One region of the Bacillus sp. LH1 genome, then DNA from elsewhere that is predicted to be linked to it. Evidence: predicted binding sites of a transcription regulator. Region 1 holds the regulator's gene; each other region holds the start of a gene.
What was found. The regulator NrdR, encoded in region 1, represses ribonucleotide reductase genes. The targets are predictions, from matches to a motif close to AACACNATATATNGTGTT.

Region 1 (3,288 bases):
GTTGTGAAGGTGTTAGATGAGCAGTTTGGAATTGAAAACGGTTTAATGACGACAGTTCACGCTTATACAAATGACCAAAAAAATATTGATAACCCACATAAAGATTTAAGAAGAGCACGTGCTTGCGGACAATCAATCATTCCGACAACGACAGGTGCTGCGAAAGCGCTAGCAAAAGTTCTTCCACATTTAAACGGAAAACTTCATGGTATGGCACTTCGTGTACCAACACCAAACGTGTCTCTTGTTGATTTAGTAGTAGATGTAAAACGCGATGTGACAGTTGAAGCTATTAACGATGCATTCAAAACTGTTGCAAACGGTGCGTTAAAAGGTATTGTAGAATTCAGCGAAGAGCCTTTAGTATCTATCGACTTTAATACAAATACACACTCAGCTATTATCGATGGTTTATCTACAATGGTAATGGGTGATCGTAAAGTGAAAGTACTTGCTTGGTATGATAACGAGTGGGGTTACTCTCGTCGTGTTGTAGATCTTGTAACGTTAGTTGTTGAAGAGTTAGCGAAACAAGAAAATGTGCAACACATTTAAGTGAATAAGGGAGGAGAGGGCAAGGCGATATTTGCCCTCTTTTTTTAATTTTTTCTGAAAAGGAAAAAAATTATATAAGTATATTTTAAAAAGTGGACATACCACGAAACGTTGTGATTACTGCATTTGTGAATCGTTTATTTTTTTTAGGGAAAAGTAAAGAGGAAAATATGACAGAAAATCGAAAAAACTGTTGTTGCAAAATGAAAATAAACAAAGTATACTAACACTCGTAAACTTAAGAGCTGAGGTACGTAGTCACTACTTAAAGGGTTAGGACCTCTCTGGACTAACTTTCCCCCGTGGTAGTGGAGCAAGCCAAATTGCAAATTAGTTTTCAATTCGAACAGTTAGAATAAATTTACAAGGGGGAACTGTAGAATGGATACTATGGATACGATGGGTCGTCACGTGATCGCTGAACTTTGGGATTGCGATTTCGACAAGCTTAATGACATGCCGTATATTGAACAATTATTTGTGGATGCAGCACTAAGAGCTGGTGCTGAAGTGCGTGAGGTTGCTTTCCATAAATTTGCACCACAAGGTGTAAGTGGAGTAGTAATTATCTCAGAATCACATTTAACAATTCATAGCTTTCCGGAGCACGGTTACGCAAGTATTGATGTTTATACTTGTGGGGATCGTATTGATCCAAATGTTGCTGCAGAATATATTGCAGAAGGTTTAAACGCGAAAACGCGTGAGAGCATCGAGCTTCCTCGAGGCACTGGTAGCTTCGAAATTAAGCAGAGAGAAACAAAAGCTCTTTAAAAAAGAACATAATTGATTTAAAATGTAAAGAGGTGTATAATGCACCTCTTTTTTAGTTTATAAAAAAGGGAAAATATAACGTACTCGTTAGTTGAATAAATTGGACTCTTGCAAATGAGGTAGTGCCCTATATACCATCTTATTTTTAAGGATGAGATGATAAAGTGATGCGCTGGAACTTAAAGTGGTAAGAGAGTTAGAATGAGTTATATAATATTGTATATATATTTTAGGTGAAGTGAGTAGAGAAAAATAAAGAGTATAGTGTAAAGGAGTGAATGAATTGCGTTGTCCATCCTGTTCTCATAATGGTACAAGAGTGTTAGATTCGCGTCCGGTAGACGAGGGGCGCTCTATTCGAAGAAGGAGAGAGTGTGAAAGCTGCTTAAGTCGCTTTACGACCTTTGAAAGGGTAGAAGAGTCACCTCTTATCGTTGTAAAAAAAGAAGGCACACGAGAAGAGTTTAATAAAGAAAAGATTTTACGCGGTTTAATTAAAGCGTGTGAAAAAAGACCAGTATCTTTAAGACAATTAGAAGAAGTAACACAAAGCGTGGAACGTGAACTGCGTAATTTAGGTATATCAGAAGTGAAAAGTGATATGATTGGTGAAATTGTTATGGAAGAACTTCGCGATATTGATGATGTTGCTTACGTACGTTTTGCTTCTGTATATCGTCAATTTAAAGATTTAAATGTATTTATTGAAGAATTAAAAGATATACTGCAAAAAGAAAGAGAGTAGAAGTTGTATTTTATTCTCTTTACATACCGTAAGTAATAGGATAAGAGAGCTAGAAGCGCAAGCTAATAGCTCTTTTTCACTAAGAATTTATATAATGAAGATAGAAAGAATGAAGTAGAGGATAGATTGGATGAGAGAAAGGAAAAGCAAGAATGGAAAAACAGTCATGGATGGAGCTATTGCCGATTGATCGTTATAAAGTAAGTGCGAAAGGACTACTGCACAATTACGACCGAAAAGTGTTAACGATGTTGTATCAGCCGTTAATAGGTAGTAGAGCTTTTAGCTTATACATGACACTATGGGGAGAGCTTGAGCAAGATCGTGTATTTGGAAAAGAGAATACGCATCATTCCCTTATGGTGACTATGCAAATGCAACTTCCTGAAGTATATGAGGAACGAGTAAAGTTAGAGGCAATTGGGCTTTTGAAGGTATATATTAAGAAAGAAAAAGATATTCGAATGTTCATATATGAGTTGCAACCACCTTTATCTCCGAAGCAGTTTTTTGATGATATTGTTTTAAGTATCTTTTTATACAATCGATTGAGCAGGACAAAATATAATCAAGTAAAGCAATATTTCTTAGAAGAAGAATTTGATTTTGCTTCTTATGAAAATGTTACGCGTTCTTTCAATGATGTGTTTGGTTCGTTTAATCCAGGACAACTTGAGCATGCGCAAGAAGACCTTCGTATTCCAAAAACGACAACTATGCCAAGTAACGAGAAGGGAGACGCTCCGAAAGTTTGGAATGATTTCTTTGATTTCTCTTTATTTGTAGATGGATTGTCCGCTCTTGTTCCTAAAAAGGCGATTACAGATCAAGTGAGAGACTGCGTTATAACACTTGCTTACGTGTATGGTGTAGATGTGTTATCGATGCAAAATATCGTTCTTGGTGCAGTGACAGAGATGCAAACAATTGATATGGAAAGGCTTAGAAAAGGAGCGCGCGATTGGTATCAATTTGAAAATGGTCAAGCATTACCGGTATTAAGTGAAAGAGTACAGCCTCATGTTGCACGTACGATGAAAGAGAAAGAGCCTTCATCCCAAGAGGAGATGTTAATAAAGCAGCTAGAGGAAATCTCACCAAAACAACTATTGAAAGAGATTTCTGGTGGTGCAGAGGCAACGAAAGCGGACTTGCAGATCGTTGAAGATGTCATGATTAATCAAAAATTGACACCAGGAGTTGTGAATGTACTT
Region 2 (3,288 bases), 2.3 Mb from region 1:
TAATAAGCATATCACGTGCACTAATATCTAGTGGCTTCTTCTTCACTTTCGGATTGCTCATTAATTCATCGTACATTTCATCGATATCAATGTCATCTAAATGCTTTCCGTATTCTTTATACACCGTGTAAGGCGCGAAAACATGGAAAGGTTCGTTTTTCTCAGCAAGCTCAAAGAACTTACTTGGAACGATAATTCCGATTGATAGAGACTGAATACGGCTCTTCTCATCGGCATTTATTTTTTTTGTATCAAGGAATTCAATAATATCCCAATGGAAAATGTTTAAATATACTGCACCGGCACCTTTTCGTTGGCCAAGCTGATTCGCATATGAAAACGAATCTTCAAGCAATTTCATAACAGGTACTACGCCACTTGCAGCGTTGTCGATACCTTTAATTTGCTCACCGCGTGCGCGTAGCTTAGATAAGTTTAAAGCTACTCCCCCGCCGATTTTCGATAATTGCATCGCAGTATTAATGTTAAAGCCGATCGAATTTAAGCTATCGTCCATCTCTAACAAGAAACAAGACACCATTTCTCCTCTTCTGCTTCTTCCCGCATTTAAAAAGGTTGGTGTCGCTGGTTGGTAGTTTTGTTTTACAATCATGCTTGCGAATTGTCTTGCCTTCGAAACATCACCGCGTCCTAAGTATAATGAAACAATTGCTACACGATCTTCATAGCTTTCTAAGTATTGTTTTTGATCATTCGTTTTTAACGCATAATCTTTGTAGAACTTAGATGCTGCCATATAAGATTGGAACTCGAAGTTTTCACCATAAGCGATGTTATATACTTCCTCTACTTCCTCCAAGCTATACTCGTCCAGAACGTTGTAATAGTAATCATGTTCTTTCATATACTCCATTCGCTCTGCCACGCTATTAAAAGGAACGGTATTCTCTCTAGCTTCTTCCATAAAGACTTCTAATGCCTCTTTATCTTTATGAAGCTGATAAAAACCGTCCTGCATTTGCGTGATTTCATTATTCAGTTCAATGTGTCGCAATCTCCCGCACCCTTTCCTTAAAATATTCTACATCGTTATTTGTTCCAGATAACTCAAATTTTGATACAATAGGCACTTCATATTTAGTAGAAATCTTGTCAGCACTTGCACCGAACATGTCTCCCCAGTTACGATTGCCGCTTGCAGATACGCCTTTTAATTTTTCATTATTGCGCTCTAAAAAGTCTAAAACACGTTCTGGTACATTGCCAAAACCTGTTGTATACGTAATAAGAATAAAGTCTTCATCTATTACTAGATCTTCATCAATTTGAACGGCCGGCATATTTAATTTGTGAATGAAACGCTTCACGTTTCCTGTCATAGAATCATATGCAACTAACATTTCCGACCCTCCCTCTCAAATCTATATTCTCTATATGTTGTTCTTGATTTCTCTATATATTGTATTACGTTTCAAAATAAGACACAAGATATATGTATAAATTCTTTCTTTTTTTAACTTTTACTTTTCGACATGATAGCCGTTTTTTTTCAATACAATGACTATGAAACAACATTCTAAAACTCATGTCAATAAAGTGCTTTTCAAAAAAGTTGTCAACGAATTTAACCTTATTTTTAAAAAAGTTAACAATATATTTTGTCATAAAACGTTAGATGCTGAAGAAATATATTTCTCCAGCATCACGCAAAAAAGAACAGATATGAAACTATAATCTGCTCTAAAAAACGATTACATTTATCAAATTTACCTTATTAAATATATTATACATATACTTTCGTTTCTCGTTACATACTAAAAGATAACTATTATAGAAAAAGATTATTATTATGGAACTTCAATTTATTTATGAAAAGTTTATTCAGAGTGCTCAATGCGCAAAATATCTTTTACAAATATATGATGCGGATTTTCATCTTTATCAATCATTGTACATACCGGAGCCTCTTCATCAAAGTATACAATCATTCCTTCTACGTACTGATATGTATGTCGAACTTGTACAGTTACTTTAATTTCTACTGCTTCTTCATATGCTCTTTTTATTTTCTGAAGCATTTTTGCTGAACATTTTCGTTTCTCTGGATACATAACCATTCCCATAAATCGATTGCCGGCTCTATCTTTCCACATATAATCCCAATGTGGTAAAATGCCTTGTTTAAAATCGCCCATAATTCCCCTCTCCTTTATCTTTTATTTATCCCGCATTAAACGTCCGATTGGTGAAAGGCTACTAATCAGTGAGAGATGCCCTGCTGATCAAAATTCCTCTTTATGAACGTGGCGTTTCTGAATATGTATAAATCACTTGCCCGCCTCGCTGTGCGTTACCAATGAAATGCTTAAAGTCTTCTCTATTTACAACAACTTCTCTGAACGTATAAAATACATCTTTCGTAACAACATACTCCTTTATTTCACCATTTTTTAGCTGATCTAAAATTGTATTTGCTAATTCTTTATCCATGTATTTCACCTCTCTGCAATATTTTATTTTATCGTATATTCTATAGGTCAACAACTGTAAATTTATCCCGCTATTTGCAGGTAGTGCGATTGGTGTTGACTACTAATCAGTCGTGGAATGAACAAAAAATCTTACTGATTAACGTTTCACTTTATCTCGTTGTTATGTCATGATTTTATTTTCGTTATTTCGCAAACAATATCGTTTTACTATATGTCCACTAAATATCATATACTAACATAGCTACTTCTCTATATCAAACATTTCGGCATTCAATTATGCAAAGTTCCATACCACTATGCTACAATATACAAATAGAACTAGGAGGGATACTATGATTCGGAAAGCAAAAAAGACAGATGCAATGGCAATAGCTCCTTTATTGTATAATGCTCTGCATGAAATTGCTGAAAAAATCACAGGTAGCACAGATGAAGCAGAAGTATTACTAGGACTTGAGACATGGTTCTCAAAAGAAAATAACCGTCTGAGCTACGAAAACTGTTTTGTCTATGAACAAGACGAGAGTGCAGTTGGAGTTATTGTCGCTTATCACGGTAGTGAAGCAACACAGCTTGACGCACCAATTGTACATCACTTAAGAAAATTACATAAAGATGAATCAATTACGTTAGAAAAAGAAGCTGAGCTTGATGAGTATTACATTGATACACTATCAGTTTCAAGTGCACACGGCGGAAAAGGTATCGGTTCTAAATTAATTGAAGCTGCCGAAATCTATGCAACTGAAAAAGGGCATGAAAAAATCGCTTTACTTGTTAATTTAGAAAACACACGCGCCTATTCACTATACGAAAAGTTAGGTTATAAAAAAGA
Region 3 (3,288 bases), 960 kb from region 1:
CATTCTATCTCTCATAAAGGAAATAATTTCATACCCAAGTTTCCATGATTCTTCATCTTCCCCATGATGCTTTCCTGTTAAAGCTACTAAACATTCCGCAAGACCGATAAAACCAATACTTAACGTCCCTTGTTTTAAAATCGAGGCTACGGAGTCTTCAGGCTGCAACGTTTCTCCACCACGCCATACACCTTGTGAATATAAAAACTGAAAATCTCTTGCTCGCTTCGTACATTGATACGCATATCTTTCTAATAGCTGCTTAATTCCTAAATCTAAATAATAGTTTAGCGCTTCAAAAAACGCTTCTTTTGAACCACTAATTAACGCTAATTTCACTAAATTAATAGACGTAAATGATAAATTCCCTCTACCAATCGCTGTTTCTTCTCCATGTATATTAGACATAACACGGGTACGACATCCCATGTAACATACTTCACTTTCTGGTCTTCCATCATAATGCACTGCATTAAACGGAGCATCTAAAAATGAAAAGTTAGGGAATAATCGCTCTGCGGTTGTCTCTAATGCTAATTCAAATAAATCGTAGTTCGGATCACTTTCTTCAAAATTCACACCTTTTTTCATCTTGAAAATTTGAATCGGAAAAATCGGTGTCTCTCCTTTACCAAGTCCAGCTTGTGTCGCTTTTAAAAGTTGTTTAATTAACATTCTTCCTTCTTTTGATGTATCTGTTCCATAATTAATAGAAATAAACGGTACTTGTCCTCCGCCCCTACTATGCATACTATTCGAATTATGAACGAAAGCCTCACACGCTTGATACGTATCATTTTCCGTTTCTTTCCATGCAAATTCTTCTATTTGTTCTTTCGTAAGCGGATATGATTGTAATCGTTTTTTATGTCTCTCAATTGTTTTTCGTACATAAGGTGCTAAATCAATATCAAAGAGTGCAAACGATTGACCACCATGCTGCATATTTTGATTCGCTTGAAAAATAATAGACGAAAGAGCCAATGCACTTTTAATGTCTTGCGGTTGTCTCATATGTCCATGTCCAGTATGAAAACCGTTAGCAAGCATTTGCGCTAACGGAATTTGTGAACAAGTCGTCGTTCCTGTTGCATAAAAATCTAAATCATGTGGATATAATATATTTTCATTTATCGCTTTTTTCACTTGATCTGACAATAAATTCTCAACAGCATAATATTTTGCACTCTCAGATGCGAACGTTCCCATTACGCCCATTGGAGAGCGGCCGTCTACATTTGCATTTTCTTGCATCAAATCTTGTTCATTGCCGTGGACTATTGTCTCAAACACTTTCATTAATTCTTCTCCACGTGTATTATTTTGTAACATTTATAACCCTCCACCAATATGTTGTTATCTTTTGATTAAAATGTTACTACATATAGTCTTACTGTTTCTGTGAGAAATGTAACATTACTGTGAAATTTTTTTCACGAAATAATGAATTTTTCATTTACAAAAAAGAAATGTGCTCTTTACAAATGTATGGTACAATATACGGGAAAAACTCTTTTTACCCTTTATCAACACATTTGAATAAAGGAGACTGAACTTATGGTTACTACATATCTTTTATTTATCGTTGCCTACTTACTTGGCTCGATTCCATTTGCACTAGTTGTTGGAAAAATCGGCTACGGAATCGATATTCGTGAGCACGGGAGCGGTAATCTAGGCGGAACAAACACATTCCGCACATTAGGGAAAAAAGCAGGTTTTACCGTTACAATTGCTGACATTTTAAAAGGGACATTAGCAACAAGTCTACCAATGATTTTCGGATTAGATATTCATCCACTATGGTTCGGGTTAGCGGCTGTTCTTGGACATGTCTATCCAATCTTCGCGAAATTCCGCGGTGGTAAAGCAGTTGCAACTTCTGCTGGGGTGCTATTATGCTATTCACCAGTTGTTTTTGCAATATTGGCTGTTGTATTTTTCACCCTTTTATTTACAACAAGATACGTATCACTTTCTTCTATGGTAACAGCAGTTGTTGCTGTTATTGCATCCATTGTTAGCGGGGATAAAATCTTCATTATTGCGATGTGTTTATTAGCAGGTATGGTTATTTATAAACACCGTGCAAATATCGGACGAATTATAAATAAAACTGAACCAAAAGCAAACTTTTCAAAAAAGCAAAAATAAGATCGTAACCCACATAACGCAAAAAGAAAACGTGAAGCATATTAATAGCGTCTTTTTGCGTTATTTTTTATACTAAAGAAAAAGCAACATAATTTGGAGGAACTATACATGAATCTTTCCGTAACAAAAGAAGCAGCACAATGGTATAAAAATGAATTAAACTTACAATCAAATGAAACACTACGCTTTTTCGTACAATACGGTGGTTGCAGTACTGTGCAAAAAGGACTTTCTTTAGGTATTCGTAAAGATGATCCTGCACATCCTGCTGTTCAAATTCAAGAAGAAGGTATTAACTTCTTTATTGAAGGCGATGATGAATGGTTCTTCGATGGACATAATTTATCTGTTACACTTAACGAAGGTGACGACTTCCCACAATTTAATTATGAAAAATAAAAAAACGTGGCTTCTGCCACGCTTTTTTATTTTTTCTTAATTTCCTCATATTTCGCATACCACTCAGGATATAACTTTTTAAATGATACAGGGCGGAACCCTTCTTTTTTCGCACAAATATTCGTTGTACTTGCAGTAATACAAAGTTCACCATCACCATTATATATTTCATATCCATATACAACGCGAAGTGGGCTCACAGTATCTACCCATGTTTTTACGATTGCTTTTTCTCCGTAACGCATCGCTTTACGGTATGAAATTTGTAAATCTAACACAGGAGAAATAATTCCTTCTTTCTCCATTTCAACATATGAAAAACCTAAATCTTGTATAAGTTTCGTGCGACCTAACTCAAGCCACACTAAGTAGTTTGAATGGTAAACAACACCCATTTGATCTGTTTCCGCATAACGGATTTCAACTTCATGTTCTGCTACAAACATATGTATTCGCCTTCTTTCACTTCTGCTACCTTGCATACATTTAATCATAATACAGTGACATCAAAAATAAAATAAAAATAGTGAATCTTTTCCCGAAAGGAGCAAGCATATGATTCAAATTGTAACGGTTCGTAGTGGTGATAGCGTATATAGCTTGGCATCAAAATATGGATCAACACCTGACGAAATAGTAAAAGACAATGGATTAAATCCAGCTGAAACGCTCGTTGTTGGTCAGGCACTTATCGTTAATACGAAAGGGAATAATTATTATGTACAGCCTGGTGAC

Region 2: the regulator NrdR is predicted to act here: its motif matches at 1,410-1,427, upstream of nrdI (class Ib ribonucleoside-diphosphate reductase assembly flavoprotein NrdI).
Region 3: the regulator NrdR is predicted to act here: its motif matches at 1,375-1,392, upstream of ACX9TM_RS18145 (anaerobic ribonucleoside triphosphate reductase).

The regions. Positions count from the first base shown of each region.
Region 1 covers NZ_CM175007.1:4,483,818-4,487,105, reverse strand. The annotation lists gene ACX9TM_RS23210 (glyceraldehyde-3-phosphate dehydrogenase) at 1-555, shown strand, start outside; gene speD (adenosylmethionine decarboxylase) at 946-1,329, shown strand; gene nrdR (transcriptional regulator NrdR) at 1,613-2,074, shown strand; gene ACX9TM_RS23195 (replication initiation and membrane attachment family protein) at 2,227-3,288, shown strand, end outside.
Region 2 covers NZ_CM175007.1:1,371,696-1,374,983, reverse strand. The annotation lists gene nrdE (class 1b ribonucleoside-diphosphate reductase subunit alpha) at 1-1,015, opposite strand, end outside; gene nrdI (class Ib ribonucleoside-diphosphate reductase assembly flavoprotein NrdI) at 1,002-1,361, opposite strand; gene ACX9TM_RS07205 (hypothetical protein) at 1,839-2,156, opposite strand; gene ACX9TM_RS07200 (hypothetical protein) at 2,257-2,451, opposite strand; gene ACX9TM_RS07195 (GNAT family N-acetyltransferase) at 2,786-3,288, shown strand, end outside.
Region 3 covers NZ_CM175007.1:3,520,155-3,523,442, forward strand. The annotation lists gene ACX9TM_RS18145 (anaerobic ribonucleoside triphosphate reductase) at 1-1,332, opposite strand, end outside; gene plsY (glycerol-3-phosphate 1-O-acyltransferase PlsY) at 1,558-2,154, shown strand; gene ACX9TM_RS18155 (HesB/YadR/YfhF family protein) at 2,263-2,553, shown strand; gene ACX9TM_RS18160 (acyl-CoA thioesterase) at 2,580-2,999, opposite strand; gene ACX9TM_RS18165 (glycoside hydrolase family 18 protein) at 3,109-3,288, shown strand, end outside.